4 regions of the Mesorhizobium sp. M0227 genome follow, and region 2 is predicted to be linked to each of the others. Evidence: riboswitches for the same ligand, from Rfam matches in the RefSeq annotation. Region 2 holds a riboswitch; each other region holds the start of a gene.
What was found. A riboswitch is a leader RNA that binds a small molecule or an ion and turns the genes downstream of it on or off. The one in region 2 is predicted to bind cobalamin.
Positions count from the first base shown of each region.

Region 1 (7,961 bases), on a different contig from region 2:
CGCGCAGTCGTTCAACCAGCGCAGCATCGACATCATCGGCGTCACGCCGGAGCCGGCCGAAATGAACAGATATTTGGCCGCCGGGTGGCTGTGCAGCGAGAAGTCGCCGGTCGGCCCATAGGCCTTGACGTGCGAGCCCGGCGTCAGATGGTCGAACATCCAGCGCGTACCGGTGCTGCCCGCCTGCGCCTTCACCGTCACCGCGATCGAGAACGGCCGCGATGGCGAGGAGGACAGCGTATAGGTGCGCATCAGCGGCCCGTCCGATGTCGGCAGTTCCAGAGTCACGAATTGGCCCGGCTTGTAGCGGAACCAGGTCTGGTTGTCGGAGCGGAAGGTGAAGGTCTTCACGTCAGGCGCTTCGTCACTGACGCCGATCACTTCCAGCACCTGCAGCCTGTCGTTCCAGGGCGTCATCTGGTCGAGATGGCGATAGAGGCCAAGGTCCGTCATCGCATTCATCCTCTTGTCCCCTGGGCTAGGCGACGCTGCGCAAGGCTGGCCGGTCGCCTTCTGCGAGGCGCGGCCCGATGAACGACGCGTACCATTCGACGAACTGGATCACGCCGCCCTCATGCAGCTCCGAATAGGGGCCTGGTTCATAGGCCGGCGACAGGATGCCGAAGGCGTTTTCCTCGACGATGCGGCGGTCCTGGTCGTTGGTCTCGGTCCAGACATGGGTGAGCTCAGCGAGGTCGTAGTCGACCCCTTCGACCGCATCCTTGTGGACGAGCCATTTCGTCGTCACCGCGGTTTCCGTGGCACTGATCGGCAGCACGCGGAAGGTGACGGCGTGGTCGCCGAGGATATGGTTCCAGGTCGTCGGATAGTGATAGAGCAGCAAGGAGCCGATGCGGTCGGTTGAAACGCTGTCGGACAGGTTCTTCTGGACCGCTCGTTTTCCCGTCATAGTGTAGCTGACGGCATCGCGCAGCAGAGGCGCGCGGGTGGCGCGGTACTGCCCTGCCGGATCGATGCGGAATTTGCTCGGCAGGCCTGATGCCTCGCATCTAGCCCAGTGCGCGACCATTTCAGGGTCGCTGTCGGCGCCGTTGACGCCGGTCACGGTCGGAGCCTCGGGGAAGGTCTTGCACAGCTCCGGGTGATTGGCGGCGCAGTGATAGCACTCGCGGTTGTTTTCCCAGACCAGCTTCCAGTTGCCCTTCTCGACGATCGTGCTCTCGAAGGCGATCTTTGCTTCACGCAACCGGTGCGGCAAAAGATAGGGTTCGATCATCGCCCGCATCGGCGCGAAATCCGCCGGTTCCTTGGCCAGGCAGATGAAGATGTAGCCGCCGACGCTCTCGCAGGCGACCGGCTTCAGGCTGAAATCACTCTTGTCGAAACCGTCGGCCATCTGGCGGGCAAACAGCAGGCGGCCGTCCAGCTCATAGGTCCACTGGTGATAGGGGCAGACGAGCTTTGCCGCCGTGCCCTTCTCCGTGTTGCATACACGGCTGCCGCGATGGCGGCAGGAATTGTGGAAGGCGTTGATCTTGCCGTGCTGGTCGCGGACAAGGACCACCGGATAGTCGCCGATCTGCACGGTGATGTAGCTGCCCGGCTTCGGCAGTTCGCAATCATGGCCGATGAACAGCCAGTCGCGATACCAGATCAGCTCCATGTCGAGCTTGAAGTAGTCCGGATCGGTGTAGAAGGGCTGCTCCAGCGAAAAGCCTTGCCGGCGCCCCTTCAGGAGCCTCAGCATCTCGTTGCGGGTATCCATGTCCTGTCCTCGTTTCTAAGGACTGAACTGGTGGTGATGGAGGAAGGATTGAAACGCAGGCCGGCTAGGTGCCGACATGCGCTATCCACCTCTTGACCGCCCACCGCGATCAGTCGAGTCTAACAATCTCGGGCTGGTTTCCGGGCTCTGGAGTTGTCCTTGCGGACCATCGCGACACCTTCCCAGGCAGTTGCCCAGTGGTCTCCCGTTGCGACTTGAACTCCACCACCGTTGCGGGGGCAGCGCCGGATTCTGACCGGCTTCCCAATTCTCCGCCTCGTCGTCACGAAGCGGCACCTGAGATGGTATGATCTAACCACGATCGGGGGCGCGCCGTCGGCATGAAAACGACATCGTATCCATGCGGCGCGACACGGCATGCGAACGTTCCCGCAGACCGTCGCGGGCTGAAATCCACCTCCCGGATGGCCATTTTGCCGGCAGCGATATCCCCGAATCGGATCCCTTGGCGGGGTCAAAAAAGGTTAACGGTTTCGAAAAGTGACTATTAGCTCGATCTAAAATCGAACCGAACGGTTCGTTTCTGTTGACGGTGCGTGCAGGACGGTGTGAACGCAGGGCCTCTGAAACAGTCGGTGATCCATCCAGTGGTTACATCTAACATGCTGATATAAAGAAGAAAAATATACCCGTAGAGTTCCCTTGGCACAATTTCAAGGTGTGGATTCATGGTCCACACGGAACAACTTCGTGATTGGAAAAGGCGGGGTTGCCCTCCCACATCGGAGCTGTCCGAACGACGCGATTTCATTTCCAAGACACGCCGCTAGACGGACGGAAAAAGACGATACTGGAGTACAAAAATGAAAAAGATCATTCTCACTGCCGCAGCCCTTCTGGCCATTTCCGGCAGCGCCTTCGCTGGTAGCGACCACTACGGTTCGAACGCCGCGGCAGCCACTGCTGTCGACAGCTCGTACACCGCTTCGACCAAGAAGTCGGAACCGGCTGCTCAGGCGCCTGCCCAGGGTGCTGACCGCAACCTCTTCGGCAACAACTAACAGCCGATTCCCAGTCGACGGCGGGCTCGCCCGCCGCCCTGGCGAAATTCAGACATTCAGGAGTATTTAAGATGAACAAGATCTTCATTGCCGCCGCCGCCGTTCTGGCCATCTCCGGCAGCGCTTTCGCCGGCAGCGACAACTACGGTTCGAACGGCTCTAACCAGCCTGCCGCCGCAGTGGACCAGTCGTACACGGCTTCCACCAAGACCTCGGAACCGGCTGCCCAGACGCCCGCTCAGGGCAGCGACCGTAACCTCTTCGGTCGCTAACAGCCAATTTCGCAAGCGACGGCAGCTGTGTCTGCCGTCCTGGCGAAATCCAGAATTCAGGAGATTAAAATGAACAAGATCCTTATTGCTGCCGCCGCCGTTCTGGCCATCACCGGCAGCGCGTTCGCCGGCAGCGACAACTTTGGCTCCAATGGCGCCAATCAGCCTGCGGTTACTTCGGTTGACAGCGCGCATACGAGCTCGGTCCGCAACAGCGGTGGCCTCGTCGAGAAGCTGCTCAATTCGTCGGGCGACGTGGAGAAGTCCGCCCCTCAGGGCAGCGACCGGAATCTCTTCGGCCGTTAACAGCCGAAGCTGATCTTCAACAAAAGAGCGGCGGGCCTAGCCCGCCGCTCTTTTTGCGTCCAAGACGCGGTCCTGCCTCAGGCCGCCTTCGCTTCAGCCTCATGAAGGGCAAACGACCGTCCGTCAGCGTCGAAGATATGCAGGTCCTCGCCATTGGCGCTCAGCCGCAACGTCGAACCACGCTTGACCTCGACATTGCCGGGCAGCTTGGTCACCAGCGGCAGGTCGGCGCGACCGATGTCGACATAGACCAGCTGCACCTCGCCGAGCTGCTCGACATAGTCGACCGTCCCCTCGAACAGATAGTCCGCGCCGCTGGCGATGATCAGGTCCTCCGGCCGCACGCCAAAGCTCACCGCAGCACCCTTCGCCGAAGCCGGCGTTGCGATCGGCACGGTTGCCTTGCGTCCGCCGACATGGCTGACGACGGTCGGATTGCCTGACTTGTCGATGGTCGCGGGCAGGATGTTCATGGCCGGCGAGCCAATGAACTGGGCAACGAACAGATTGCCGGGCTTCTTGTAGAGATCCATCGGCGTGCCGACCTGCTCGATATGGCCGTCCTTGAGCACCACGATGCGGTCGGCCAGCGTCATCGCCTCGACCTGATCGTGGGTGACGTAGATCATGGTCGTGTTGGGCATCGATTCCTTGAGCTTGGCGATTTCGATGCGGGTGGCGACGCGCAGCGCGGCGTCGAGGTTCGAAAGCGGCTCGTCGAACAGGAACACCTTCGGATTGCGCACGATGGCGCGGCCGATGGCGACGCGCTGGCGCTGGCCGCCTGACATCGCCTTGGGCAGGCGGTCGAGATATTTGGTCAATTGCAGGATCTCGGCGGCCTGACGCACACGGCGGTCGATCTCGGCCTTGTTCTCTTTGCCGATCTTCATCGAGAACGCCATGTTGTCGTAGACGGTCATGTGCGGGTAGAGCGCGTAGGACTGGAACACCATGGCGATGCCGCGCTTCGACGGCGGCACGTCGTTCACCACTTCGCCGGCTATTCTAAGCTCGCCGGAGGTGATTTCCTCGAGCCCGGCGATCGATCTCAGCAATGTCGACTTGCCGCAGCCCGACGGGCCGACGAAGACGATGAACTCGCCCGACTTAATATCGAGGTCGATGCCGTGGAGAATGTTCAGATTGCCGTAGGACTTCTTCACTTGTCTTAGCGTGACATCGGCCATTTGGTTTCCTCCAGTGATTGGAAATTCAGTCGAGACGCCCGAACCAGGCGCCGTAGCCGCCAAGCTCGATGGAACCGCTGTTCGCCTGCCCCGAAAATCCGTGCCCGGGCAGAGGTTGCAGCGATCGGCCGCCAAGGTCAACCTTGGCCGGCCCGGCTCCCAGATTGAAGACGCAGACGATCTGCTCGTTGCCTGCGCGGCGCGTGAAGGCGACGGTATCTCCCTCACTTTCGATGAAATTGATGTCGCCCTTGGCGAGCGCCGGATGGGCACGCCGGAAGGTGAGAAAGCGTCGGTAGTGCTCAAGCAGCGAAGCCTCGTCGCCCTGTTGGACATTGACCGCTTGCGCTAGATGCTTGGCCGGCACCGGCAGCCAGGGCTTTGCTGGGGAGAAGCCGCCATTCTTGGCGCCGCCATCCCACACCATCGGTGTGCGGCAGCCGTCGCGGCCCTTGAATTCCGGCCAGAAGCGGATGCCATAGGGATCCTGCAAATCCTCGAATCGCAGCTCTGCTTCACCGAGCCCAAGCTCCTCGCCCTGATAGATGCAGACCGAACCGCGCAGGGACATCAGCAGCGCCGAGATGACCTTGAGATAGGCTGTCGGGTCGGCCTCATTGGCCGCCCAGCGCGAGGCCGGGCGCATCACGTCATGGTTGGAAAAGGCCCAGCACGACCAGCCGTCGCTGGCGACCTTGCCGAAGGATTCCAGCACCGAGCGAACCTTGCCCGCGCTGATCTTTTCCGGCGCCAGGAAATCGAAGGAGTAGCACATATGCACGCGCTTGCCGCCGGCGGTGTAGGCGGCAACCACTTCAAGCCCGCGCTGCGAATCGCCGACCTCGCCGACCGCTGCGGTTGCCGGATATTCATCAAGCAGGGCACGGAACCGTTCGAGGAAGCCGAGGTTCTCGGGCCGGCTCTTGTCGTAGAGATGGTCCTGGTAGTTGTAGGGGTTGACCGCCGGCGCGGTCTGGTCGTTGCGCTCTTCCGGCGGCAGCGGCGGATTGTTTTCCAGGCCCTGGCTGTGGAAGTAGAAATTGATGGTGTCGAGCCGGAAACCATCGACGCCGCGCTCCAGCCAGAAGCGGGTGACGTCGAGCAATGCGTCCTGGACTTCGTGGTTGTGGAAGTTGAGGTCGGGCTGTTCGGCCAGGAAATTGTGCATGTAATATTGCTGGCGGCTGGTGTCCCATTGCCAGGCCGAGCCGCCGAAGATCGACAGCCAGTTGTTGGGCGGCGTGCCGTCCGGCCTGGCGTCTGCCCAGACGTACCAGTCGGCTTTCGGGTTGCTGCGGCTCGACCGGCTTTCCTTGAACCATGGGTGGTTGTCGGCGGTGTGCGACAGCACCTCGTCGATCATCACCTTCAAGCCCAGCCTGTGCGCCTCGGCGGTCAGCGCGTCGAAATCGGCCAGCGTGCCGAACATCGGATCGACATCGCAGTAATCCGATACGTCATAGCCGAAATCTTTCATCGGCGACTTGAAGAACGGCGAAATCCAGATGGCATCCGCGCCGAGTGCGGCGATGTAGGGGAGGCGGCCTATGATGCCCTTGAGATCTCCGATGCCGTCGCCATTCGAGTCCTGATAGCTGCGCGGATAGATCTGGTAGATCACCGCGCCCCGCCACCAGTCGCGATCGATGGCGAGGTCAGGCTTCGAGCTGGCCTTCAAAGCGGATTGCATCGTCTCAGCCTCCTTTCACCGAGCCGGCAAGCAGCCCGCGGACAAAATAGCGCTGCAGCGAGAAGAACACGATCAGCGGCACGATTATGGTCACGAAAGCCGATGTCGTCAGAATCTCCCAGTCGCCGCCGCGTGAGCCCAACAGCGCGTTGAGCTTGGCGGTCAGCACGATCTGGTCCGCCTCTGTACCGAGGAAAACCATCGCCACCAGCAGATCGTTCCATACCCACAGGAACTGGAAGATGGCAAACGAAGCCAGCACCGGGAACGACAGCGGCAAGACGATCTTGACGAAGATCTCGAAATCGCTGGCGCCGTCGATGCGCGCCGATTCCATGATTTCGCGCGGCAGGCCGGCAATGTAGCTGCGCAGCAGGTAGATGGCGAAGGGCAGGCCGAAGCCGGTATGCGCCAGCCAGATGCCGAGATAGGTCTTCGACGGCATGCCGAAGAACGAGCCGACGCCGTTGTAGAGTTTCAAAAGCGGGATCAGCGACATCTGCAGCGGCACCACCAGCAGACCGATGATGACAGCGATCAGCAGCGCCCGGCCGGGAAACCGCATCCAGGCCAGTGCATAGGCGGCAAAGGCGGCGATCAGGATCGGGATGATTGTCGCCGGGATGGTGACGGTCAGCGAATTCATGAACGACCGTCCGATGCCCTCGGAAAACAGCACCGTTTTGTAGTTGTCGATGGTGAATTTCGGCGGCGCCGACGAGGCATAGTAGACGCGCTGGCCGCGATCGCCTTCGAACGCCTTGGGCGACTGCATGATGAAACCGCCGTCGGCGTTGAGCTGCAGGGTCACGCCATCGCCGAGATCGGCTGATGTGCCGGCGGGATATTGCGTCGGTGCCGCCGATTTGACGCCGAAGGCGCTGATGTCGCGCTTGGCGCCGTCGCCGAAGATATTGCCCTCGAGGAGGAACTTGCCGTCTTTCTCGACCTGCGCCGAGGCGGGCGGCAGCCGGCCGGCTTCCGTCTGGGTGGAACTGGCGAACGAGTTCCACCATCCCGAGGCGATGATCTGGTTCTTGTCACGCAGCGATGAAACCAGGATGCCGAGCGTCGGTATGGTCCAGATCGCGACGAAGATGAGCACGGCGATGTGGACGCCAAAGCGGCTGGCGAAGGAATTTCCGGTCGCGACGGCCATCTCAATGTCCTCCCGTCTCTTTGTTCGCCTGGCGGATGTTCCAGACCATGATCGGAATGACCGCGATCATGATGATGATGGCAATGGTGGCGCCGCGGCCGAAATCGCCGCCGCCGCGGAACATCCAGTCGAACATCAGATTGGCCAGCACCTGGCTGTTCCACTGGCCGTTGGTCATGGTCAGCACGATGTCGAACACTTTGAGCACCAGAATGGTGATCGTGGTCCAGACCACGGCGATGGTGCCCCAGATCTGCGGCACCATGATCTTCCAGAAGATCTGGAACGGATTGGCGCCGTCGATGACAGCGGCTTCCAGCGTTTCCTCGGGGATGCCGCGCAGGGCGGAAGACAGGATGACCATGGCAAAGCCGGTCTGGATCCAGATCAGGATGATCATCAGGAAGAAATTGTTCCAGAACGGCAGCGATATCCAGACCTGCGGTTGGCCGCCGAAATGCTGGATGATGGCGTTGAGGATGCCGATCTGCGTCTGGCCTTCGCCCCGATACTCGTAGATGAATTTCCAGATGACGCTGGCGCCGACGAAGGAGATCGCCAGCGGCAGGAAGATCAGGCTCTTGGCGATCGTGCCC
Region 1 is NZ_JAMYSJ010000007.1:238,922-246,882, reverse strand. Features, by position in the region: gene NKJ00_RS12785 (FAD-binding oxidoreductase) at 1-453, opposite strand, end outside; gene NKJ00_RS12780 (aromatic ring-hydroxylating oxygenase subunit alpha) at 479-1,726, opposite strand; cobalamin riboswitch at 1,841-2,042, opposite strand; gene NKJ00_RS12775 (DUF680 domain-containing protein) at 2,551-2,748, shown strand; gene NKJ00_RS12770 (DUF680 domain-containing protein) at 2,820-3,020, shown strand; gene NKJ00_RS12765 (DUF680 domain-containing protein) at 3,090-3,326, shown strand; gene NKJ00_RS12760 (ABC transporter ATP-binding protein) at 3,404-4,516, opposite strand; gene bglA (beta-galactosidase BglA) at 4,542-6,206, opposite strand; gene NKJ00_RS12750 (carbohydrate ABC transporter permease) at 6,211-7,365, opposite strand; gene NKJ00_RS12745 (carbohydrate ABC transporter permease) at 7,367-7,961, opposite strand, start outside.
Region 1: another riboswitch for cobalamin. It lies ahead of NKJ00_RS12780 (aromatic ring-hydroxylating oxygenase subunit alpha); the one in region 2 lies ahead of metE (5-methyltetrahydropteroyltriglutamate--homocysteine S-methyltransferase).

Region 2 (7,961 bases):
CCCACCGACCTCAGAGATACGGCATTGGCCACCTTCAGGGCTTTGCCATCCACCACGCCGACAGTCGCCAACAACCCGATCACCCCGGAAAAGATCGCTCTCGGCAAGGCACTGTTCTTCGATCCACGCGTCTCGGCGTCAGGCGTCTTGTCGTGCAACTCGTGCCACAACCTGGCCACCGGCGGCGACGACAATCACGAAACCTCGATCGGCCATGGTTGGCAGAAGGGACAGCGCAACGCGCCGACTGTACTGAACGCTGTCTTCAACATCGCTCAGTTCTGGGATGGTCGTGCCGCAGACCTGAAGGCTCAGGCGAAGGGACCGGTCCAAGCCGGCATCGAAATGGCCAATACACCGGACCAAGTCATCGCCACGCTCAAGTCCATGCCGCAATATGTCGAGTGGTTCGATGCAGCTTTTCCGGCTGAAGCCGATCGGGTCACCTTCGACAACTTCGCCAAGGCGATCGAAGCCTTCGAGGCGACACTGGTCACACCGGCCCCGTTCGACAGCTTCCTGAATGGTGATGAGCTTGCCATGACTTCCGAACAGAAACAGGGCCTGGCGCTTTTCATGGACAAAGGCTGCTCGTCCTGCCATGCCGGCATCAACGTTGGTGGGCAAGCCTATTTCCCATTCGGCCTCGTGGAACAGCCCAGCGCCGAGGTCCTGCCGGACAAAGACAAGGGCCGATTTGCGGTCACCAATGCAGCCGATGACTACTATGTTTTCCGCGTGGCGCCGCTGCGCAACGTTGCACTCACCGCGCCATACTTTCATTCGGGCAAGGTTTGGGATCTGAAACAGGCCGTCGCCATCATGGGGACCACCCAGCTTGGCGTAGTACTGGCGGACGAAGAAGTTGACCTGCTTGTTGCCTTCCTCAACTCGCTGACCGGAGAGGCACCCGAGGTCGCCTATCCCATCTTACCCTCCGAAACGGCGACAACGCCCCGGCCTGTAACGCAGATCTCAGGAAAATAAAGGGCCAACTGGCTGCGGACGTCGCAATCGAAAATGATTGCGGCTTTTACTTGGGCCACACGAATTGCCACATCCATCTCCGAATTGGCGGGAGGCTAGCAATACCCGAAACCTGCCACCTCGCCCGTAGTCTGCGCGAATCAGCTGGGGAAGCGGACAGACGCGCAGCACCATATATTGTCGCCGCCTGAGCGAACATGCCAAGCAGTCTACTTTGAGAAACGACGTGTGTACGATTTGTTCGAGGCGCGGGGCCTGTATGTTCCCAAGGACCAATACTATAGCGTAGTGTCACATTCATATTTCTGCGGGATGAGGACACGTGCCGAAGGAAAATTGCACATTTTCGCCGAGTGGCTTATTTCCAAGAGTGTGATCGGTTTGGCATATTCCCGGCCGACATCCGCCAGTCGGCAACTCCCCACACGGTGAGGAAGAGAAGCCTCACGCCTGCACTTTCTGCCGGAGCGCGCGTGCTGCAGCGACCATGTTAATGAGGGCAGGGCGGACCTCCTCCCATTTGCGTGTTTTGAGGCCACAGTCCGGGTTTATCCACAGTTGGCCGTCGGACAGTCGCTCGCGGGCAAGCATGACTAAGTCCGAAATCTCGCCGACTTCCGGGACGCGTGGTGAGTGAATATCATAGATGCCGGGACCGATTTCGTTCGGATATTTGGAGCTCGTGAAGGCGTCCAACAGTTCCATCTTCGAGCGCGACGTCTCAATCGAAATGACATCCGCATCCATTCCAGCGATCGCGTGAATGATCTCGTTGAACTCCGAATAGCACATGTGGGTATGAATTTGAGTCGCGTCCTTTACACCCGTTGAAGCGATCCGGAAACATTCGACAGCCCAGTCGAGATAGACTTTCCAGTCAGATTGGCGCAGTGGCAATCCTTCGCGAAAGGCGGCCTCATCGATCTGGACCATCCTTGCGCCGGACCTTTCGAGATCCGTCACTTCGTCGCGGATGGCGAGCGCGATCTGGCGGCAGGCTTCGGAGCGGGGTACGTCGTCGCGAACAAAAGACCAGTTGAGAATGGTGACTGGGCCTGTGAGCATTCCCTTCACGGGCTTTTCCGTAAGCGACTGGGCGAATTGCCACCAGCGCACTGTCATCGGATTGCGCCTCGATACGTCGCCGAAAATGATGGGGGGACGCACGTAGCGCGACCCATAGCTTTGTACCCAGGCATGCTGGGTGAACGCGAAGCCGGACAACTGCTCGCCGAAATGCTGTACCATGTCGTTTCGCTCGAACTCACCGTGCACCAGCACGTCCAGCCCGATCTCTTCCTGCCAGCGAATTGCAGCCTCGATCTCCTTCTTCAGGAACGTCTCATAGTCGACATAGCTCAGCTGGCCCTTCGCATGAGCGGCCCGCGCCTTGCGTACCTGCGGCGTCTGCGGGAAGGACCCGATGGTCGTCGTCGGGAACGGCGGCAGCCCGAGTGAGCCGGCTTGGACTCTGGAGCGCTCGCCAAAAGCGCTCTCTCGTCGCTTCGCGCTGTCCTCAATGCTAGCGATCCGCCCCTGAACAAGCGGGTCATGGATCCTCGTGGATGTCACGCGCGTGGCGGCAGCCTCGGCAGACGCTTTCAACGCGCCTGCCACCGCATCCCTGCCTTGGGACAGGGCCCGGGCCAGCAAGACCAGCTCGTCGGTCTTCTGGGCCGCGAAGGCGAGCCACGACCTGATGTCGGCGTCGAGTTCCGTCTCCATGCGCAGATCAATCGGCACATGCAGCATCGAGCAAGAAGGCGCGATCTCGACGCGGTCCAAGGGCCAGCCGGCGACGATCGGTTTGATGCGGTCGAGAATGGCGGGCAGGTTCGCACGCCAGACGTTGCGGCCATCGATCAAGCCAAGCGAGAGCACCAGATCCTTCGGAGCGAGCCGACCCACCGTTTCCAGCTGCTCGGGAGCGCGCACGAGATCAATATGCAGCCCGGCCAGGGGCAGAGAAACCGCGGTTTCGAGATTGTCTCCCAGCGACCCGAAATACGTAGCCAGCATGATCTTCAGCTCGGGCGCGGCTTTCGACAGCTGGCCATAGGCGAATTCGAACGCAGCTCGTTCGTTCGGGTTCAGATCGAGGACAAGCGCTGGCTCATCGATCTGCACCCAGTCGGCTCCCGACAGCTTCAGCTTCTGCAGGACTTGCTCGTAAACGGGCAGCAGCCGCGGTAGGAGCGCGATGGGACCGAACCCCTCGGCAGGCGATTTCGCCAGCTTGAGGAAGGTGATGGGTCCAAGGATGACTGGGCGTGTGTGAATGCCGAGAGCTTTAGCCTCGAGGAAGTAATCGACCGGCTTCGATGACGAGAGGGCGAACGTCTGATCATCATCGAGTTCCGGCACAATGTAGTGGTAGTTGGTGTCAAACCACTTGGTCATTTCCATCGCGGTTACACCAGGTCCATGAGCCTCCTCCTGGTGACCAGCGTGTCCACAATCCTCCGTCTGACCCTGGTTGCCGCGCGCCATTGCGAAGTAGATGTCAAGTGGGACCTCGCCGCTATTCCAGCCGTAACGGGATGGAACGGCCCCGACCATGGCTGCGGTGTCGAGCACATGGTCGTAAAGCGAGAAGTCGTTCGACGGGATTTTCGACACGCCGCGATCGCGCTGCTCTTCCCAGCTAGCGGCACGGAGCGCCTTCGACGTCGTGAGAAGGTCGCCAGCGGCCGATGTTCCGGACCAGTAGCTTTCAAGCGCGAATTTCAGTTCTCGCCGACGACCGAAGCGCGGCACGCCGAGCGTTGCTATAGGAATTTCCTGAGAGTCAGTCATGTCATACCCCGATGGTTGGGGCGTCGATGACAAGGAAGGCGCTAGCAGGCCGGCACGAACGCCGGCTTGCAGCGGCCACCGAGACACCCCGCCCGTGGACGTAATTCGCCGTGGCAGGTCTCCTGGCTCGCGGGGTCATAGCCTCTACCCGTCTTCCTGAGGGTATTCGCCTCAGTGACATGAGTGGGGTTGGCTCGCCGCTAACAGTTGCGGGGGCAGCGCCGGCATTGCACCGGCTTCCCTCTTAGCTCCGCTGCGGCAGCGCCGCACGCGAGAACCACGACACGCAGACAATCACAGCAGTCCGCTCTTTTGTCAATGACGCATAACGAAATGTTTATGTCGTTATGTGATTTCGCTTTTACGCTTGTCTAACATTGTGAAATATTCAGTCGCCCATTGGCGGCGCTGCTCCGCTGCCACCATTGTCCAACTAATGGATCCCTGTCGGGCTGCGACATCCCTCGCAGGTCGCCGATGAAGGATTTCGGACAAGACTTCAAGCGCGTGACAACGTCATTAGAATGCAGAAGATCGCATTGGTGGCGATGTTTAACGATGCGGCCGCAAGCCGTGCGTGCGTGGTAGAAGCGGTTTTCTCGGAGTGAGCGCCAAACCGTGGTCCGGGGGGAATTGGCACGCCAGTCGTCATCACGGGTGACTAGGCAATCGTGATGACTCCGCTCGGCGGCAAGAGACCACACTGACGGAGCCTGGCTCAAGGGTCTGATGCAAAGCCCGACTGTGGTCCCGATAAGCCGCTTAAGCCGCATTCAGGCGGTCAGGATAAGTATCTCTCTCTCCAAGCGCTCGGCATTGAGGGATGCGCAAATGCAGGAAAAGCTCGCGTGCTTCATATTCTGCATCATACGATCGGCAGGACCCAGTTTTTATCCAGTGCACGCGTCAGCGCGGTGTGCAATTCTGGCTCGGTCCGATACGAAGGCATTTGGGCCTCGCTGATCCAGCCCAAGCCAACATAGTGGAAGTGATCCGCAGGGACCGTAACCCGGCTGCTGTCCAGTTGCCGAACGAAGTCCGCTGACCAATGGTGGATCGTATACGCTTCAAGTTTGTCCATCATCCTCCGCCAGCGTTGGATGCGTTCTTCGCGCGGCATGCTGGCCGCTCTTGAGATCGCGGTAGCTATCTCGTCGGAGAGCCTCGGATTTACCAGGCGTCCTCGCCGAAGTCTTCGGCCGCGCCGGCAAACTTCGATAACACCAGAACGCCAGGGTCGCTCGGATCTTGTGCAGCAATGTATTCTTTCGCCACAAGATTCATGCCATCGCGCAACGGCGTCACAACGCAAACACGCGCGGCTCTGTAAAGACCCGATATCTCAGCTTGGGTGAACGACCTGTTCTCATAGATAATCGGCATCCACTCGTCCGTGCCATGCCGGTTGTTGACTTGATTGACGAGTCTTTCGACGTCGCGCCGATATTCGCTGTACGCTTGGATGTCGCCACGTGAGGGAGTTGCGATTTGCAAGAGCGAGACACGTTGCGGCTCGACTGCCAGCAGATCGAAAGCTTTAATCCGATTGTCGATGCCCTTGGTGTAGTCGAGCCGATCGACGCCGATAACTAGCTTTGCTCCGCCAAGTTTCAACTGCGAAATGTAGGCTTTCTGCGCCTCAAGCGAATCTGCGGCACACTGTTCGAATTGCTTCGGATCGATACCTATAGGAAAATTTTGGCATTGCGTCTGGCCATGGTCCGAGAAAACGACCCCGTTCTTGCTCTCCAGCCCCAAATGAGATTGGACACAGGCGAGGAAATTGCTCACATCACGGTCGGTCTGGAAACCGAGCAGATCATACTCGAGCATACATTTCATTAGCTCGCCAGAATTGGGCACGCGCTCCATCATGTCAGACTCGGGCCATGGCGTATGCAGGAAATGGCCGATCGGCCGGTCAATGCCGAGTCTGTGCAAATCAGCGCCGAGCGGCAGGAAATGGTAGTCATGAACCCAGTAGACTGCGTTATCTCCCAATTCGGACACCGCGCGCGCCATGAAGGCATTGACGTCGCGATAACTTTTATAATCCTCTTCCGAGCCTGAGATCCGGTCCGGCAGCGAGTGGAGCGCCGGCCACAATATTGAATTTGCAAAACCTTGATAGTACCGAGAATAGTCCGCTGCCGGCCCATCAAGCCACCCGATTTGACCTTTGCCACGCTGCACGAGGGGCACCTGTTGCTTATCCCCGTCGCCCAGATGCTCGGAAAAACCTACCCAGACCGCGCCGGAACGCTCCACGACGCACTCCAGGGCCGCCGAAAGCCCGCCTGTCTTGGGCTGATCAGAATTGACAGTCGCACCGCGGTTGGAAATTGCGATAAGACTCCTATGTGGCTGCTGGGCCGCCGTGTTGAAGCGCTGGTCTGCGGCTGAGACAACAGGACGGGACGGGCCAACTTCGGCTTGTTGTTCTCGCTCCTGTGGCAAGTCTCTCAGAGGTTGTTCAAAAGCGATTAGTTCGTGAACAGCCCCAGTTTGCCATGTGAGGTACCGGCGCGGCGAGTTGGCGTTGTTCAATGCGTCCATTTCATGCCTCCGTTGAATATTCCCCATGATGGAGCAACTGGCATTCCCAGATTGGCACACCCCCTGCTGACGAGAATCTGACGAGCGTCAGAGCAAATGGCGACCGATTGTCGCGTTTCGGCTTCGGCGCCCTCAAGAACCGGCTTATCGCGAAAATAGCTGGCGACCCGATCGAGCGGACCGTGCTTGCGGTAATTGTTGGATTGTTCGGATAAGAGATACACCCAGTAGATGCCAGCACCTGTTGAAATGAACTGAAACTATGTCGCTGCCGCCAAGGCTGCCGGGCCCCGTGATGCGATCCTGCGTCTGCCGAAGAGTTTTGACACGGAGATCGGAGAGGGCGGGATAGTCCCTTTCCGCCCGTCAGGGCCCGTTTTTGAATCCCTTCCTCGTTGCCCTCGACGATCCCAAAATCGTGGAAGCCAGACCGCGATGTGAATACCAGCCAGGCGAGCACTTCCTGACATCCGCGAATGCCGGGCTCCACATCCGGCGCCTCGTCGAGATTGACGAAGATGAAGCCCTGCTGCCAATTCCGCTGGTCCCATACCAATGGCGAACCAGTCTGCCCGCATTCGGCATCGTGGGACGTGATCGCAAGTCAAGTGCTCCGACGGACGCCGCGAGTTCTCCGTTACCTCAGGAACCTTACTGGCCTTCCCCAAGCTGAGCTTCTGGAAAATGCCGGTGGCGATCTCGATGACGGTGAATGCCGTCAAGGCAAGCCCGCCTTGCACCGCTCTTCCAGCGAGCTTCACGGCAGCAGAATCGGTCAGTTCTCCGAAGCGAATGGCTGTCGCTATCAGCGAGCTTTGACACAGTTCCGCCACTGCGATGATCGCGTCAGTAGGGCGGCTGGTTAGTTGCCCGCGCATCTACAGCAACCCAGCCCGTTCCGCCTCGCGGCGCAAATTCTGCCTTGGCCTTGGGCCGATCTGCTGGATCACCAGGCCGGCCGCCAGCGAGCCAAGGTCGCCGCAGGTCTTGAGGTCGCGGCCCTGCGTGTAGCCATGCAGGAAACCGGCGGCGTAGAGATCGCCGGCGCCCGTCGTGTCGACCAGCTCCTTGATGGCGGTCGCATGGATGACCACGGTCTCGTCGCCGCGCACGATAACCGAGCCTTTTTCCGAGCGTGTGACGGCGGCGATCTTGCAGTCCTTGCGGATCTGCGCCACCGCTTCGTCGAAGGACGAGGTCTGGTAGAGCGACTTGATCTCGTCGCTGTTGGCAAAGACGATGTCGACCGTGCCCGAGCGCATCAGGTCGAGGAACTCGTCGCGGTAGCGGTCAACGCAAAACGAATCCGACAGTGTCATCGAGACTTCGCGCCCGGCCTCGTGCGCGAGCTTCGCCGTCTGCCGGATCGCCTCCTTGGCGCGCGGCGGGTCCCACAGATAGCCCTCGAAATAGGTGACCTTGGCGCCAGACGCCTTGTCGGCCTCGACATCCTCCGGCCCAAGCTCGACGCAGGCGCCGAGATAGGTGTTCATCGAGCGCTCGCCGTCCGGGGTGACGAAGATCATCGAGCGCGCCGTCGGCGGCTCGCCCTCGAGCGGCCTGGTGTCGAAGGCAACGCCCTGCGCATGGATGTCGTGCGCATAGATTTCGCCCAGCGCATC
Region 2 is NZ_JAMYSJ010000044.1:23,117-31,077, forward strand. Features, by position in the region: gene NKJ00_RS30890 (cytochrome-c peroxidase) at 1-987, shown strand, start outside; gene metE (5-methyltetrahydropteroyltriglutamate--homocysteine S-methyltransferase) at 1,432-3,759, opposite strand; cobalamin riboswitch at 3,879-4,080, opposite strand; partial or broken gene NKJ00_RS30900 (alpha,alpha-trehalose-phosphate synthase (UDP-forming)) at 4,649-6,366, opposite strand; gene NKJ00_RS30905 (adenosine kinase) at 7,218-7,961, opposite strand, start outside.

Region 3 (7,961 bases), on a different contig from region 2:
AATTCATACTTCGTGCGGCGGGCGCGGCCTTCTTGCCTCTTTATTTTGGGGGGCGGCCCGCCCCCCCCCCCCCCCCCCCACCGCCGATGAGGAAGGTCAGTGTCTTGCGATCAGGCAAAGCTGTCGCGCAGGCTGGTCGCGGTGCCGGTGAAGCGGCCACGCACCACACCGACGACCGCGCCGAGCACCAGCCAGAACACGAGGTTGGTCACGGTCACCGCCACCACGAACTGGTGATGCAGCCCTTCCGGAATCGCCGTCTCGTAACTGTCGGGCTGCGGTGCACCGACAACATGCGGTGCGACGATCAAAAAGACGGCAAGGATCGCCAGCGGCAGCGACTTGCGGAACGCGATCAGGCCGAGACCGGCAGCGGTTGCCGCCACCGTTGCCCACCACCAGATCTGCCGCTGGGTGAGATCGGCGGCCGGCATGGCAGGCAATTCCGGCGGCAGGCCGAGGCCCGGTGCCAGCGTGAACACGGCAAAGCCGGCAAGGCCCCAGAACACGCCCTGGCGCCAGCCACCGATGCCGCCGGCGAATTCGGAGACCGCGACCAGGATCAAGGCGAAGCCGATGCCGGTGACGATATTGGCAAGCACGCTGAAGGCGAAACGCTCGAAACCGTCTGCCGGCGCCCAACCTTCGTCTGCCGGAGCGGCTTCCGCCGCAGCCGGGGCAGCAGAGCTCATCGCATCTCCCGCCGGAGCAGTTGTGCTCATGGCATTGCTATCCGTTGCGGCCGGAGCGCCATGGTCATGGTGATGCCCGCCGCCCGCCTGTTCGTAAACTTCCGCCTTCAGGATCAGCGGCACGGTGGCATAGGCCTGCAGGCAGGCGAGGACGACGCCGGCCACGAGCCCTGCGATCGCCGCGATGAACACGACGTTGCGAAACAGATTCATGATGTCAGCCCCTCGTCAGTGGCAGGGAAACGCCATCGAATGGCGATAGTCGTGAGCCGCATTATGGACGGCATCGATATGCGAGAAGCCGACAAAGCCCATCACGAAAATGCCGAGCAGCGCGGCAAGCGCGAGCTGCATGAAGCGCGACTGCGAGGAGACGGAGGCGCCGAGGGAGACGGAAGCGGTAGTCATGTCTTGTCCTTTCGCCCTCCACCCGAGGGCATCGAAGTCAGTTTCCTGTCGCCGGCAGGTCTCCTGGCTCGCGGATCAGCATCCTTCCCCACCTTCCCGAAGAAAAATCTTCAGTGGCATATGGAGAGGACTACCGCACACAGTTGCGGGGGCAGCCACGGCATTGGGCGAATTCGCCCGCACCGCATTCCCTCTTGGCTCCAAAATGGAACCGGCGACACCGGCGACTATAGGCAGAATCCTCGCCTCCGGCAAACCAAATTCCGCCGGCGGCCATTGCGAATGCGCCATGAAGGTCAAAGCGATTTCGGCAGATAGCGCCACGTCACAAAGCCGCAGACCGCCGCCAGCAGGCCGAGCGTGACGAACACCGCGCCAAGGCCGAAGAAGGCCAGCACCACCGAATAGACCAGCGGCGGCGTCAGCTCGGAAAAGTCGAGATAGGTGCGGTAGACCGCCGCCATCTGCGATCTTTCATAGGAGCGCACCGAACGCATGAAGGCGGTCGAGCCGAGCGCGTCGAGCGCAATGGTGAAGAAGGCGCCGCAGAGCAGGAAGGCGCCGGTGAGCAGCGGCACGGTTTCGCCGACGAAGCCTGCCGCCAGCAGCGTGGCCGACATGGCGAAATAGGCGAATGTCATGGTCCTGCGGCCGCCAAAGCGCTTTCCTGCCTTGCCCCAGAAGATGGCCATGAACAAAAGCGCGTTGCCGGCCGAAACCAGCAGGCCGCCGGCCAGCTTGCCCTCGCCGGTGATCACCATGAACAGCGGCCCGTAGACGAAGAACGTTGTCCAGAAACAGGAGCGGCCGAAGGCAATCAGCCAGGCCAGCCTGAGCCTGGGCTGCGCGACGAAGCGGCCGATATTGGCGAGCGGATTGACAGGGCGCGTCTTGCCCGGACGGATGGACTGGGTGTCGCCGAGGCGGTAGGTCCAGAACAGCGCCAGCAGGGCAAACGCGAACACCGCGACCGCACCGTGCGCGGCATAGATGCCGAAGCGCGTGTAGAGGAAGATGCCGAGCGTCGGCCCACCGGTCCAGGCCAGCATCGACCACGCCATGCGCAGCGATTCGGCCTGCATGAAGTCGGTCTTGCGGATGTGGTCCATGATGTAGAGGTTGAGCGTGATCGACAGCGCGCTGGCGCCCATCACCCGGCACAGCATGCCGGCCAGTTGCCCGGCAAGCGTGTCGGTGACGAAGAACAGCGAGCCGACGGCCAGCAGGCAGGCGCCTGATGTGTAGACCCAGCGGCGGGCAAAGCGGCGGATCAGCATCGGCATGAACAATGTCACCGACAGGCCGAGCATCGCCACGACTGTGTAGAGCATCGACACGATCTGCTCGTTGTGCAGGATTTCATAGGCCTGGATCGGGATGACGCTCGACACCGTGGCGCGGGCGAAGGATTCGACCGCATAGAGCGACGCGAAGGTGCGCGCGTCCGCGGCCTTGAGAGCCGGCAGCCAGATCGGATGGCGCACATGGGTGGACATTGCTTTCCCCGAAGCAGATTCACCGGGTTAAATCTGCCGTGGCGACCCCAGTGCCAATAAGAGGAAACCGACGTGCATCCGGCAAAAGCGAAGCCGGCCAAAGGCTTCCCGGCACTGGCCCAATGCCGCGGCCGATCCGGCGTTATCGGCAGGATTGCCGGTCTTCTTTTGTCCGGGGCAACCGTGATAGTCCTCCAACGGGGCTGAATCAGAATGCGAGACCATGAGCATCCAAACGCCGACCGCACCCGTTCAGGATCGACCAAAGCGCATCGTCGTCATCGACATCGTGCGCGGCATCGCGCTGATCGCCATGGCAAGCTACCATTTCACCTGGGATCTGGAGTTCTTCGGCTACACCGATCCCGGCCTGACCGCCTTCGGCTGGTGGAAGATCTACGCGCGCTGCATAGCCTCGACCTTCCTGTTCCTGGTTGGCGTCAGCCTGTACCTCGCCCATGGCCGACAGATCCGCTGGAACGGCTTCTGGAAGCGGTTTGCCATGGTCGCCGGAGCCGCGATCGCGATTTCGGTCGTCACCCGCATCGCCACCCCGGATGGATTCATCTTCTTCGGCATTTTGCACGAGATCGCGCTGGCCAGCCTGCTCGGCCTCGCCTTTCTGCGGCTGCCGGCACTGCTGACGCTTGTCGTCGCCGCGCTCGTCATTGCGGCGCCTGTCTATCTGCGCCTCGAGGCGTTCGATCACCCATGGCTGTGGTGGGTAGGCCTGTCGGCTAACAATCCACGCTCCAACGACTACGTTCCGTTGTTTCCATGGTTCGGCGCCGTGCTTGCAGGCATCGCGGTGACGAAACTCGCCGCCGGTTCAGGCGTGCTTGCCCGGCTTGCCGAATTGGCGCCCGGTCGCTGGGCCAACCCGCTGGTCTTTATCGGCCGGCACAGCCTGGCGTTCTACCTGATCCACCAGCCATTGCTGATCGGCTGCGTCTGGCTGTTCTCGCAGATCATGCCGGCGCAGGTCGAAACCCCGCAGGTGAATTTCCTCAAAACCTGCCAGCTGTCCTGCGAGCAGTCGCGCGACACCGAGTTCTGTACGAGCTACTGTGTCTGCATGCTCGATACGCTCGAGGGCGAGGCGACGCTTGATCGGCTCTACAACAACGACCAGACTGCGGAATGGAAGACGCATCTGTCCGATCTCGCCGGCATGTGTACCGCCAAGACGGACAGCAAGTTGATGGAGGAAGGGGTCAAATGACCGAGAACCAGCCGAAGCCGGGGCTCATACCGTGGCCGCCGCTGATCTACACCGCCGCCATCGCCATCAGCATCGCGCTGGGCCTGCTCTATCCCCTGCCCTGGATCGGTGACCTCCTGGGCGACATTCTTTTCGCCGCCGGCTGGGTGGTGCTGCTTGCCGTTGCAGCGCTCTGGGTCACCGCGATCCGCACCATGGTCCGCGCCAAGACCACGCTGAACCCGAACGCTGTGCCCGATCACCTGGTCACCACGGGTCCCTTCGGCATCACCCGCAATCCGATGTATCTGGCCAACACCCTGCTGTTGATCGGCGTCGCCTTTGTCTCGGGCATCGTGTGGTTCCTGCCGCTCGCCTTCATCGCCGCCTATGCCACGCAAAAAATGGCGATCGAAGGCGAGGAAAAGATGCTGGCGGCAAAATTCGGCAAGAAATACCGCGACTACGCGAAACGCGTGCGCCGCTGGATTTGAGCTGGCGCTCCGGTTTCCATCGCGGAGAGGTTTTGACAGGTGCACACTTCGGCGATTAGCCTAAGTCTTGCGAACTTCGTCATCCTAGGGCGAAGCAGGAGCGCAGCTCCGTCGCGGAGACCCTAGGATCCATGCCGTGACCTCGGTCTAGGAGTGCAGCGGAGCAAAGTTCTGCGCCGTCGCGGTGCATTGCAGAAGGAATAGACGTTTCCGCTCATTCCGAACGCTAACGCGCGATAGAATCCAGTCCGCTCAGGTATTCACGCCAAGCTCGACCAGCCGCTCCACACAAGACTCCTCGGCCTGGTCGAGTTCAGCCAGCGTCTCCTCGAGATCGCGGCGCTTCTGCCGGAGATCCTCGCGCTTTTCCTCGATGCGCTTGATCATTAGGTTGAGTTGGCCGACTTCGCCGGGCGGCTCCTTGTACATCTGGATGATTTCGCGGATTTCGTTGATCGAGAAACCAAGCCTCTTGCCGCGCATGATCTGACGGATGAGGTGCCGGTCGGAGGGGCGAAACAGCCGCGTGCGGCCACGCCGCACCGGCTGCACCAGCCCTTCGTCCTCGTAAAAGCGCAGCGTCCGCGTCGACACATCGAACTCACGGGTCAACTCGGTGATCGAATAATATTCTCGCATTGCCACTCCCGCACGCCGAAACCAAGGGGCGATCGCCATGCCGGCGTCACCCTTATGTCCCGAACCAAAACCCATGCCATGCCGGAATCGACATGGCGCCCCGCGCAAGCCTCGCACGGCATTTACGTAAAAGTCAATTAAGCCAAAAGGCGTGCCTTCAGGGCACACCGAACCACCACGTGGCAATGCCGAGAAATGCAAAGAAACCGACGACGTCGGTAACCGTGGTGACGAAGACCGCCGAAGCGACCGCCGGATCGATCTTGAAACGATCGAGCAGCAGCGGGATCAGGATGCCGGCCAGGGCGGCCACGAACATGTTGATGATCATCGCCGCCGCGATGATGCCGCCCAGATTGGGGTCACGGAACCAGGCTGCCGCAACGATGCCGATCAGGATGGCGAAGACGATGCCGTTGATGAAGCCGACACCCATCTCGCGGCGAATGATGCGGCCGGCATTGTAGATGTCGAGATCCCTGGTCGCCAACGCCCGCACGGTGACGGTCATGGTTTGCGAGCCGGCATTGCCGCCCATGCCGGCGACGATCGGCATCAGCACCGCCAGTGCGACGATATGTTCGATCGTGCGGTCGAACAGGCTGATCACCGACGCCGCCAGGAACGCGGTCAGAAGGTTGATCAGCAACCACGGAACGCGTGATCGCGAGGTCGAAAAGATGCTGTCGGAAAGCTCTTCGTCGCCGACGCCGCCCATGCGCATCAAATCTTCCTCGGCCTCCTGCTGGATGACGTCGACGACATCGTCGATGGTCAGAACGCCAACCAGCCGTTCGTTCTCGTCGACGACCGCGGCCGATAAAAGATCGTACTGCTCGAATTCCCGCGCCGCCTCTTCCTGGTCCATGGTGGCCGGAATGGCGTGCCGCGTCTCGTGCATCACTTCCTCGACCTTGACCGAGCGCTTGGTCCTCAGGATCTGGTCGAGGTCGATGGCGCCGAGCAGCTTGAAGCTCGGATCGATGACGAAGATCTGGCTGAAGCGCTCGGGCAGGTTGTTGTCTTCGCGCATGTAATCGATGGTCTGGCCGATCGTCCAGAACGGCGGAACCGCGACGAACTCGGTCTGCATGCGGCGGCCGGCCGTCTCTTCGGGATAATCAAGCGAGCGGCGCAGCCTGATCCGCTCGGTGAACGGCAGTTGCGACAGGATCTCGTCCTGGTCTTCCTGGTCGAGATCCTCAAGAATGTAGACGGCGTCGTCTGAATCGAGCTCCTGCACCGCCTGCGCGATCTGCGCATTGGGCAGATTGTCGACGATCTCCATACGGATCGCCTCGTCGACCTCCGTCAGCGAGGAGAAGTCGAAATCGGCGCCCAGGAGTTCGACAAGCGCGCGGCGCTGTTCGGGATGCAGCGCCTCGAGCAGGTCGCCGAGTTCCGACTGGTGCAGGTCGTCGACTTCATGCTTGAGGGTCAGCGTGTCGCGGTCGGCGATCGCCGCGCCAATCCGCGCAAGGAAGGACGAAAGCACGGCGCCGTCCTCGCCATAGATATCGGCGTGGTTGTCCTCGGCGGCCCTGGCGCCGGTCGTCCGTTCGTGCTCGCCTTCCACCAGCGCCTCCCGCCACAAGAATCCCGGAAAAGGTGCAAATCAGGTCTAGAGCATCGGACCCAAAAGGGGAAACCGGTTTTGGGAGAATCCGACGCTCAGAAAGAAAGTGGCGTAAAGTGCGGGAATATCAAACGAAATGCGCCCGGCCCGCAGCGGGCGAGACCGGTACAAATCGGACTCTGGGAAGAGAATGGTGCGGTCGAGAAGACTCGAACTTCCACGGGTTGCCCCACAGCGACCTCAACGCTGCGCGTCTACCAATTCCGCCACGACCGCACGTGGTAGAGCCGGAACCGACCGGCTCGCGGCGTGTAGCAAATCGTTTCCGGCGAAACAAGTGCACGGCAAGCAATAATGTCAGGCGATTGGCATAATGCTCCACAGGGTCCGAACGCAGCGTCGGAACTGGACGTTTGCGCCTGATATCGCCATATGGAAGGCAGGTTGATGTCACCCAAAGGTGCGGCGCGGTTTTGGGACGCGACATGCATAAGCGAAAAGACGATACGCCATGCCCGAACGCAGCCAGATCGCCACGTCGTTCCTGCCGCTCCCCGGTTCAGCACCGGTCGAATGGCTGATCGAGCCCGGCCTTACCGCCTATCCCGAAGCACTTGCCTTCATGGAGGCGCGCGCCGAGGCGATCCGCAGCGGGGCCGCCGGCGAGATGGTCTGGCTGGTCGAACACCCGCCGCTCTACACGGCCGGCACCAGCGCCCGCGGCGAGGATCTGATCGACGCCGACCGCTTCCCGGTGTTTTCGGCGGGACGCGGCGGCGAATACACCTATCATGGGCCGGGCCAGCGGGTCGCCTATGTCATGCTTGATCTGAAGCGGCGGCGCGAGGACGTCCGCGCCTTCGTCGCGGCGCTCGAACAGTGGATCATCGGCACGCTCGCCGCCTTCAATGTGCATGGCGAACGCCGCGAGGACCGGGTCGGCGTCTGGGTCGTGCGGCCGAATCGCCCTGCCCTGCCGGACGGCTCGCCGGCGGAGGACAAGATCGCGGCCATAGGCATTCGGCTGCGGCGCTGGGTGAGTTTTCACGGCATCGCCATCAATGTCGAGCCCGATCTCGACCATTTCAGCGGCATCGTGCCTTGCGGCGTGCAGGACCACGGCGTCACCAGCCTCGTCGACCTCGGCCTTCCCCTGACCATGGCCGATCTTGACCTGGCGCTGAAATCCGCCTTCGAGGATGTGTTCGGTCCCGCCACGGCTTTGCCTGTCGAAGCCGAGCGCAAGGCCGGCTGATTCTTCCTGATCCGGTACGGCTCAAGCTATGTGTGATTCACAGGCCGGCATCCATCTGAATATCAACACACCTCAGATGAGCTGGGCGGAGGCCCACAGGACGCCATAGCCATGGATGGCGAACACCGCCAGCAACGCCGCGGCCATGGCGAGGCGGTCGATGGTGCGGATCGGCTTCAGCTCGTAACGCGGCTTGACCC
Region 3 is NZ_JAMYSJ010000043.1:27,474-35,434, reverse strand. Features, by position in the region: gene NKJ00_RS30770 (CbtA family protein) at 111-905, opposite strand; gene NKJ00_RS30765 (CbtB domain-containing protein) at 921-1,100, opposite strand; cobalamin riboswitch at 1,137-1,340, opposite strand; gene NKJ00_RS30760 (MFS transporter) at 1,397-2,596, opposite strand; gene NKJ00_RS30755 (heparan-alpha-glucosaminide N-acetyltransferase) at 2,820-3,818, shown strand; gene NKJ00_RS30750 (methyltransferase family protein) at 3,815-4,291, shown strand; gene NKJ00_RS30745 (MerR family transcriptional regulator) at 4,544-4,930, opposite strand; gene mgtE (magnesium transporter) at 5,088-6,506, opposite strand; tRNA gene NKJ00_RS30735 (tRNA-Leu) at 6,698-6,782, opposite strand; gene lipB (lipoyl(octanoyl) transferase LipB) at 7,018-7,761, shown strand; gene NKJ00_RS30725 (site-2 protease family protein) at 7,834-7,961, opposite strand, start outside.
Region 3: another riboswitch for cobalamin. It lies ahead of NKJ00_RS30765 (CbtB domain-containing protein); the one in region 2 lies ahead of metE (5-methyltetrahydropteroyltriglutamate--homocysteine S-methyltransferase).

Region 4 (7,961 bases), on a different contig from region 2:
TGCGCCAGTGACCGGCCGCACAGGCGGGTTTTTCGTTTGATGCTCCGTCAGCCAACGCGCTGGCGGGCTCCGAACCAACCCGTTACCCCGAATTCGTCGCCCTTCGGCGTCAGGGCCGCAATTGACAATCGCCGGGTTGAGTCCATCCTCTTCCACCATCTCTGAGGCGGAGATTCGGGACACATGTGGGATTTCGAGATCGGCCGGTCGGTGTCCATCATGATGCGGACCTGGCCGTTCATCGTCTTTCGCATGATCGTCTATTTCGGCATCACGCTGGCCTATATTATGGCAACCGGCACCGGCGCCTCCGTCGGCTATGGCGTTGGCCATATCTCCACCGATCCCGACGGGCCGCTGTCGTTTGCCCTGTGGGGCGGCGTGGTCGGTTTCGGCGTCGTCTCGATCGCCGTCTACTGGATCCGCGAATACATCCTCTATGTCGTCAAGGCCGGCCACATCGCCGTCATGGTTCATCTGATCGACGGCCGCGACATTCCCGGCGGTCAGGACCAGATCGCCTACGCCAGGGATGTCGTCACCCAGCGTTTTGCCGAAGCCAACATCCTTTTCGTCGTCGACCGACTCGTCAAGGGTGCCATCCGTGCCATCACCGGCCTGCTCGGCGGTATCGCCGCCTTCCTGCCGATACCAGGCCTGAGCGGCCTGGTCTCCTTCATCAACACGGTGATCCGCCTGTCGCTGACCTATGTCGACGAGATCATCCTCGGCTACAACATCCGCATCAATTCAGCCTCGCCCTTCGAGACGGCGCGCCAAGGCGTAGTGCTCTATGCTCAGAACGGCAAGGTCATGGTCAAGAACGCCGTCTGGCTGGCGGTCATCATGTGGGGCATGTCGTTCATCATCTTTCTGATGATGCTGGCACCTGCCGGTGCGATTCTGTTCCTGATGCCTGGCCAGCTCGCCGGCTGGGCTTTTGTGCTCGCCATCGTCTTCGCCTGGGCATTCAAGGCGGCGTTCATCGAGCCTTTCGCCATCGCCTGCCTGATGCAGGTCTATTTCAAGACCATCGCGGGCCAGGTGCCCGATCCGGCCTGGGACGCCCGGCTGGCCGAGGCATCGTCGAAGTTCAGGGAGCTCAAGGACAAGGCGCTGGCCTCCTTCGGCGGTTCGCGCTGGGCTACGGCCGGCGCCACACCCTGATCGGCTGGGCGGATGGTGTCTGGTGAGGCAGGAACGGTGTTGAGGCGCGCCACGGTGGATTTGAGCTGTGTCTCGCCTTGCCCGGAAAAGGTCTCGCTCATGATCAGCTCCGGCAGCGGCAGCCGCCGTCCCCAGCCATGCGTTTCAAGGTCCGGTTTGGGAGCGAACTCGGAAACACGGCCGACGCAGAGATAGGCGACCGGCGTTACGTGATCCGGAATGGCCAACAGCCGCTTCAGCGCCTCAGCCTCGATGATGCTCACCCAGCCGACGCCAACGCCCTCGGCACGCGCGGCCAGCCAGAAATTCTGCACCGCGCAGACGGTGCTGTAGAGATCCATCTCCGGATTGTGCCAGCGTCCCAGCGGCGAACCCTTCGAGCGCTGCCGGTCGCAGGTGATGCAGATGTTGAGCGCGCTCTCGCAGATGCCTTCCAGCTTGAGCTTGCGGTACAGCGCCTGTTTTTCCGCCTCGATCGCCGGCAGTTCCTGTTCTCGCGCGGCCAGGAACAGGTCGCGCACCTCCGCCCGTCGTTTGACATCGCGAATGACAATGAAATTCCATGGCTGCATGAAGCCGACCGATGGCGCGTGATGGGCGGCAAGCAGCAGCCGTGCCAGCACGTCGTCATCGATCGCGGTGGGCAGGAAATGGCTGCGCACGTCACGCCGCGTGAACATGGCGCGGTAGACCGCATCGCGCGCATTCTGGTCAAATCCATCGTCAATGGCAGCGGTCATGTGTTCCGGCATCGCTTGTCCCCTTGCGATTGCAGATTCAAAACTGACAGAGCGTACTTTGTGCGTCCAAGTAGACGCACGTCGCTCTGATGCCATCCGCCTGACCACGCGGATGACAATGCCTGCCAGGCCGGTCTTCTGGCTCGGGATCAACCCGCGTCCGGTGCCTTCCCGTCATCGACAGTGGCATTTACCGGCGCGGTCCCCCTCACAGCGTTGGGCACGCCACGGAATTCAACCGTGTTCCCGATTCTCCCGCTTGCGGCGGGCACCAGGCAGTACCAGGGACCTTACGCCGAAGCGCCCGCGGGGCCAATGCCTGCGGCGACGCGAATGGACGCAGTCGCGATTTTCCCCAGTCATCGGCCGCCCGTGCATGGCCTTTGTCGATCCGGGTCACTAGATTAGGACGATGACCACCCGTCTCTACACCCATCCGATCTTCCTCGAGCATCTCACGCCGCCCGGACATCCCGAGCGGCCCGACCGCTTACGCGCCATCGAGCGCGTGCTCGACGACGAAGCCTTTGCCGGGCTCGATCGTATTCAGGCGCCGGAAGGCGACGAGGCCACCATCCTCTACGCGCATCCCGCCGATTTCGTCGCCCGCGTGCGCGCCGCCATCCCCGACGAGGGGATTGCCCGCATCGATGCCGACACCACTGCCAGCCCGAAGAGCTGGCAAGCGGCGATCACCGCGATCGGCGCCGCCAACGCCGCCGTCGATGATGTCTTTTCGGGCCGCGCCGACAACGTCTTCGTCGCCGCCCGGCCGCCCGGCCATCATGCCGAAAAGACCACGGCGATGGGCTTTTGCCTGTTCAACACGGCGGCGATCGCGGCGCGTTATGCGCAGAAGAAACACGGTGTCGAGCGCGTTGCCGTCGTCGACTGGGACGTGCATCACGGCAATGGCACGCAGGATATTTTCTGGGACGATCCGTCGGTGCTCTATTGCTCGACACACCAGATGCCGCTTTATCCCGGCACCGGAGCGAAGACCGAAACGGGCGCCGGCAACATCGTCAACGCACCGCTGGCGCCGCAGACCGGCAGCGAAGTGTTTCGCGATGCCTTCCTGTCGCGCGTCCTGCCCGCGCTCGACAATTTCGCGCCCGACCTGATCATCATTTCGGCGGGGTTCGACGCGCACCACCGCGATCCGCTGGCCGAGATCAATCTGACCGAGGATGATTTCGACTGGGCGACCGGCCAGCTGATGCAGCGCGCGGCACGCCACAGCGGCAACCGGCTCGTCAGCCTGCTCGAGGGCGGCTACGATCTGCAGGGATTGGCATTTTCGGTCGCCGCCCATGTCGGGCGACTGATGAAAGGATGAATGATGGCCGATGAGACCAACGAAGACGTCAAGGCGATGAGCTTCGAGCAGGCACTCGATGCGCTGGAGAAGATCGTCGATGATCTGGAGCGTGGCGACGTGCCGCTCGACCAGTCGATCAAGATCTATGAGCGTGGTGAGGCGCTGAAGGCGCATTGCGACCGGCTGCTGAAGGCCGCCGAGGACAAGGTCGAGAAGATCAGGCTGTCGCGCGACGGCAAGCCGGTTGGAACGGAGCCACTCGACGCGGATTGAGGCTCGGTCCGAACGATGGCCTCGCCTCACCGGTTTTTGGACATGATCATGATCGAGGATATAACTCGTTCCGATTGAAACAGCTCAAGGACAAGAGGAGATACGGAAGCGATGTGCAGAAACATCAAGACCCTGTTCAATTTTGATCCGCCGGCAACCAATGACGAGGTGCGCGACGCGGCTCTTCAGTTCGTCCGCAAGCTGAGCGGAACCACGCGACCCTCGAAGCAGAACCAGCACGCCTTCGACCATGCCGTCGAAGCCATCGCCGCCTCGGCGCGCGAACTGCTCGATTCCCTGGAAACCCACCAGCATCCGCGTAATCGCGAAGAGGTGGCGGCCAAGCTGCGGGCAAAGGCGGCGATCCGCTTTGCCTGATGCGGCCAGGCGGCCTTCGACCACCGACAAGGAGAGTCCATGAGCTTCTTCCCCGGGAAAGACCCTGAGGCAGGCGATGCCTTCGCCAGCGATCAGATCGAATTGATGGTCATACCCAACGCCAAGGATATCGGCGGTTTTCAGGTGCGCCGTGCCCTGCCGACGGCAAAAAGGCGGCTGGTGGGGCCGTTCATCTTCTTCGACCGCATGGGTCCCGCGATCCTGCGCGCCGGTCAGGCACTGGATGTCCGTCCGCATCCGCATATCGGCCTGTCGACGGTCACCTATCTGTTCGACGGCAAGATCCGGCACCGCGATTCACTCGGCACCGAAATGGTCATTCAGCCCGGCGACGTGAATTTGATGACCGCCGGCCGCGGCATCGTCCATTCGGAGCGTACGCCGGAGGAACTGCGTGGCGCGCCGATGTCGGTATCCGGCCTGCAGACATGGCTGGCTCTGCCGGACGACAAGGAAGAGGTGGCTCCGGTTTTCGAGAATACCGCAGCGCTTCGGCTTCCCGAGATCGAAGCCGAAGGCGTCAACGGGCGCCTCATCATCGGCGATTTCCAGGGACTGCGGTCCCCGGTCAGGGCCGACACGGAGACGCTCTACGCCGACCTGCGCCTGGCGCCCGGCGCCAGCGTGAAAATCCCTGCTGATGCGGAAGAACGCGCCATCTATACGCTGGAAGGCGAGGTCTCAATTTCGGGTGATGTATTCCCAGCCGAACGGCTGCTGGTGTTCCGTCCCGGTGACGAGATCGTCGTGTCGTCGCAGACCGGGGCGCATTTCATGCTGTTCGGCGGCGCCTCTCTTGGTTCGAAGCGTTACATCTGGTGGAATTTCGTCTCGTCGTCCAAGGAGCGCATCGAACAGGCGAAAGAGGAATGGAAGACGGGCCGCTTCGACATCGTTCCCGGAGACGAGGAAGAGTTTATTCCGCTGCCGGAAAGCTGATGCCCTGTCACCCAAAAGTGGCAGAACGAAATGCATAGACAAAAGACTAGGGCCTGATCCGCGTCACTGACACACATTTACTTTCGCCGGCCGGCGGCCTATTCGCCCATCAACCGAAAGCCCGAGCACCGTGAACGCAACGCCGCATACGCCGCTTCTCGACAAGGTCCGCATCCCGGCCGACCTGCGCACGCTTGCCGAAAGTGAACTGCCGCAATTGGCGTCCGAGCTTCGCGCCGAGCTGGTCGACGCCGTGTCCCGCACGGGTGGTCATCTGGGCGCAGGGCTTGGCGTGGTCGAGCTGACAGTGGCGCTGCACTATGTCTTCAACACCCCCGACGACCGGCTGATCTGGGATGTCGGCCACCAGGCCTATCCGCACAAGATCCTGACCGGCCGCCGCGACCGTATCCGCACGCTGCGCCAGGAAAGCGGTCTGTCCGGCTTCACCCGCCGCGCCGAGAGCGAGTACGATCCCTTTGGCGCCGCCCACTCCTCGACGTCGATATCGGCCGGCCTCGGCATGGCCGCCGCCCGCGATCTCTCCGGCGGCCGCAACAACGTCATTGCCGTCATCGGCGACGGCGCCATGTCTGCCGGCATGGCCTATGAGGCGATGAACAATGCCGGCGCGCTCGATGCACGGCTGATCGTCATTCTCAACGACAACGACATGTCGATCGCGCCGCCGACCGGCGCGATGAGCGCCTATCTGGCGCGGCTGGCCTCCGGCAAGGCCTATATCGGCCTGCGCGATTTCGGCAAGAAACTGACGTCCTATCTCGGCAAGCGCGCGGATCGTGCGATCACAAGGGCAGTCGAGCATGCACGCGGCTACGTCACCGGCGGCACGCTGTTCGAGGAACTCGGCTTCTATCACATCGGCCCGATCGACGGCCACAATCTGGAGCATCTGATCCCGGTCCTGAAAAACGTCCGCGACAATGGCGAAGGCCCGGTGCTCATCCATGTCGTCACCCAGAAGGGCAAGGGCTATGCGCCGGCCGAAGCCGCTGCCGACAAATATCACGGCGTCAACAAGTTCGACGTCATCACCGGCGCGCAGGCCAAGGCGCCAGCCAACGCACCGGCCTACACCAAGGTGTTCGCCGAAAGCCTGGTCCAGGAGGGCCGCGAGGACGACCGTATCGTCGCCGTCACCGCAGCCATGCCGAGCGGTACCGGCCTCGATTTGTTCGGTGAAGCGTTCCCGTCGCGCACCTTCGATGTCGGCATCGCCGAACAGCACGCGGTGACCTTCGCCGCCGGCCTTGCCACCGAAGGCTACAAGCCGTTCGCGGCCATCTATTCCACCTTCCTGCAGCGCGCCTACGACCAGGTCGTCCACGACGTCGCCATCCAGAAATTGCCGGTGCGCTTTCCCATTGACCGGGCCGGCTTCGTCGGCGCCGATGGCGCCACCCATTGCGGCGCCTTCGACACCACCTTCCTGGCGACACTGCCGGGTTTCGTCGTCATGGCCGCCGCCGACGAGGCGGAGCTGCGCCACATGGTGCGCACCGCGGCAAGCTATGATGACGGCCCGATCGCCTTCCGCTATCCGCGCGGCAACGGCGTCGGCGTCGACATGCCGGAGCGCGGCTCGGTTCTCGAAATCGGCAAGGGCCGCGTCGTCAAGGAGGGCACCAAGGTTGCATTGCTGTCCTTCGGCACGCGGCTGCAGGATTGCCTGATCGCCGCGGAGGAGCTAGGGGCTGCCGGGCTGTCCACGACGGTCGCCGACGCCCGTTTCGCCAAGCCGCTCGACGAGGATCTGATCCGGCGGCTGGCCCGCTCGCATGAGGTGCTGGTGACGGTGGAGGAGGGCGCAGTCGGCGGCTTCGCCAGCCACGTGCTGCAGTTCCTCGCCCATGAAGGCCTACTGGAAAGCGGCCTGAAGGTGCGCCCGCTGGTACTGCCCGACGCGTTCACCGACCACGCCAAGCCGGAAAAGATGTATGCCGATGCCGGGCTCGATGCTGCCGGCATCGTGCGCACCGTGTTCGTGGCACTCGGGCACACAGTCCACGCCCAGCGCGCCTGAATCAAAGTCTCAATGACTTGAATCGGTTTGCCGGCCAACGATCTTAACGCGTTGTTTACGCTGACGTTTGGCGCTTTGCTTACCGTGTCTGTTGGCCGTTTTTCAATGGCGCCCTGCTAGATCGTGATCAGGCAGGGAGACAACAACAATGAAAACGCTTCTGTGCGGTGCAGCGCTTTGCGCCGTCATCGTCGCGCCGGCCACAGCCGAAACGCGCTATGATCGCAGCCTCGAAAAGGCGGCGATGGGCATCATCGCTGGCAAGATGGGCGACATCCGCGGCGGCTTTTCATTCAAGCAGGTGCCGCAACTGGTGGTTCTGCCGGCCCCTGTTTCCGCGCCTGCGGTTGCCATCGAGCCTGCACGCGAGCAAGCTTCAGGAGGGCGTGAGGATGGGTTGTCTCCAGCCGTCGAGCGTCCGGTTCCGCGAAGCGTATTCTGAGCTGGAGAGCAGCAAGCCTTGATCGGGATTGCCCGATCGTTTCAATGTGCTTGCCGCTGTGCGGGTGATCTAAGAAGGCGCTGGCAATGCTACTCCGCCGCAACCAACTCCGCTTGCTGCGCCGGTTTCTCGGGGCGCCAGGATTGCGCCGCGTGGCGGGCGCGGTCTGCCAGGGCGGCTAGGCGTCCGCGCAGGTTTCGTCCACCCACCACCGACGACAAGGTCACCGAATGCGTCGCAAAGCGGCGCTTGAAATCCTCGCCGCCGCAGAGAAAATCGATCGTGGTCAAGCCCCGGTCAAACGACCACTGGATGTAATCCATCATCAAGACCATGCCTGGCGAGGCCCGTTCGAAGGCCGGATCATAGGTGGTGACGAAAGCCATCATCGTTCCATGCTGCTCGAAATTGATCGATATGGCGATGATCTCGTCTTCGCGTTCGAGCACGAAGATGCGCAGCAATCCAAGCTTGGCCAGAACGGATATGAGTGCCGCCAGCGCGGGGGAACCTTCGTCGAAGAGGTCCGAAACGCGGCCGTGTTTTGCAAGCCATACCCGCTTCAGTGCCGCGACGCGCTCCAGCACCGGCTCGCGGGCTTCGTGCGCGTCCATCAGGCGGAAACGCAGCGCGCCG
Region 4 is NZ_JAMYSJ010000001.1:648,411-656,371, forward strand. Features, by position in the region: gene NKJ00_RS02925 (hypothetical protein) at 184-1,167, shown strand; partial or broken gene bluB (5,6-dimethylbenzimidazole synthase) at 1,290-2,003, opposite strand; cobalamin riboswitch at 2,019-2,198, opposite strand; gene NKJ00_RS02935 (histone deacetylase family protein) at 2,320-3,246, shown strand; gene NKJ00_RS02940 (exodeoxyribonuclease VII small subunit) at 3,250-3,501, shown strand; gene NKJ00_RS02945 (DUF2277 domain-containing protein) at 3,613-3,879, shown strand; gene NKJ00_RS02950 (pirin family protein) at 3,919-4,839, shown strand; gene dxs (1-deoxy-D-xylulose-5-phosphate synthase) at 4,970-6,883, shown strand; gene NKJ00_RS02960 (hypothetical protein) at 7,032-7,325, shown strand; gene NKJ00_RS02965 (GNAT family N-acetyltransferase) at 7,415-7,961, opposite strand, start outside.
Region 4: another riboswitch for cobalamin. It lies ahead of bluB (5,6-dimethylbenzimidazole synthase); the one in region 2 lies ahead of metE (5-methyltetrahydropteroyltriglutamate--homocysteine S-methyltransferase).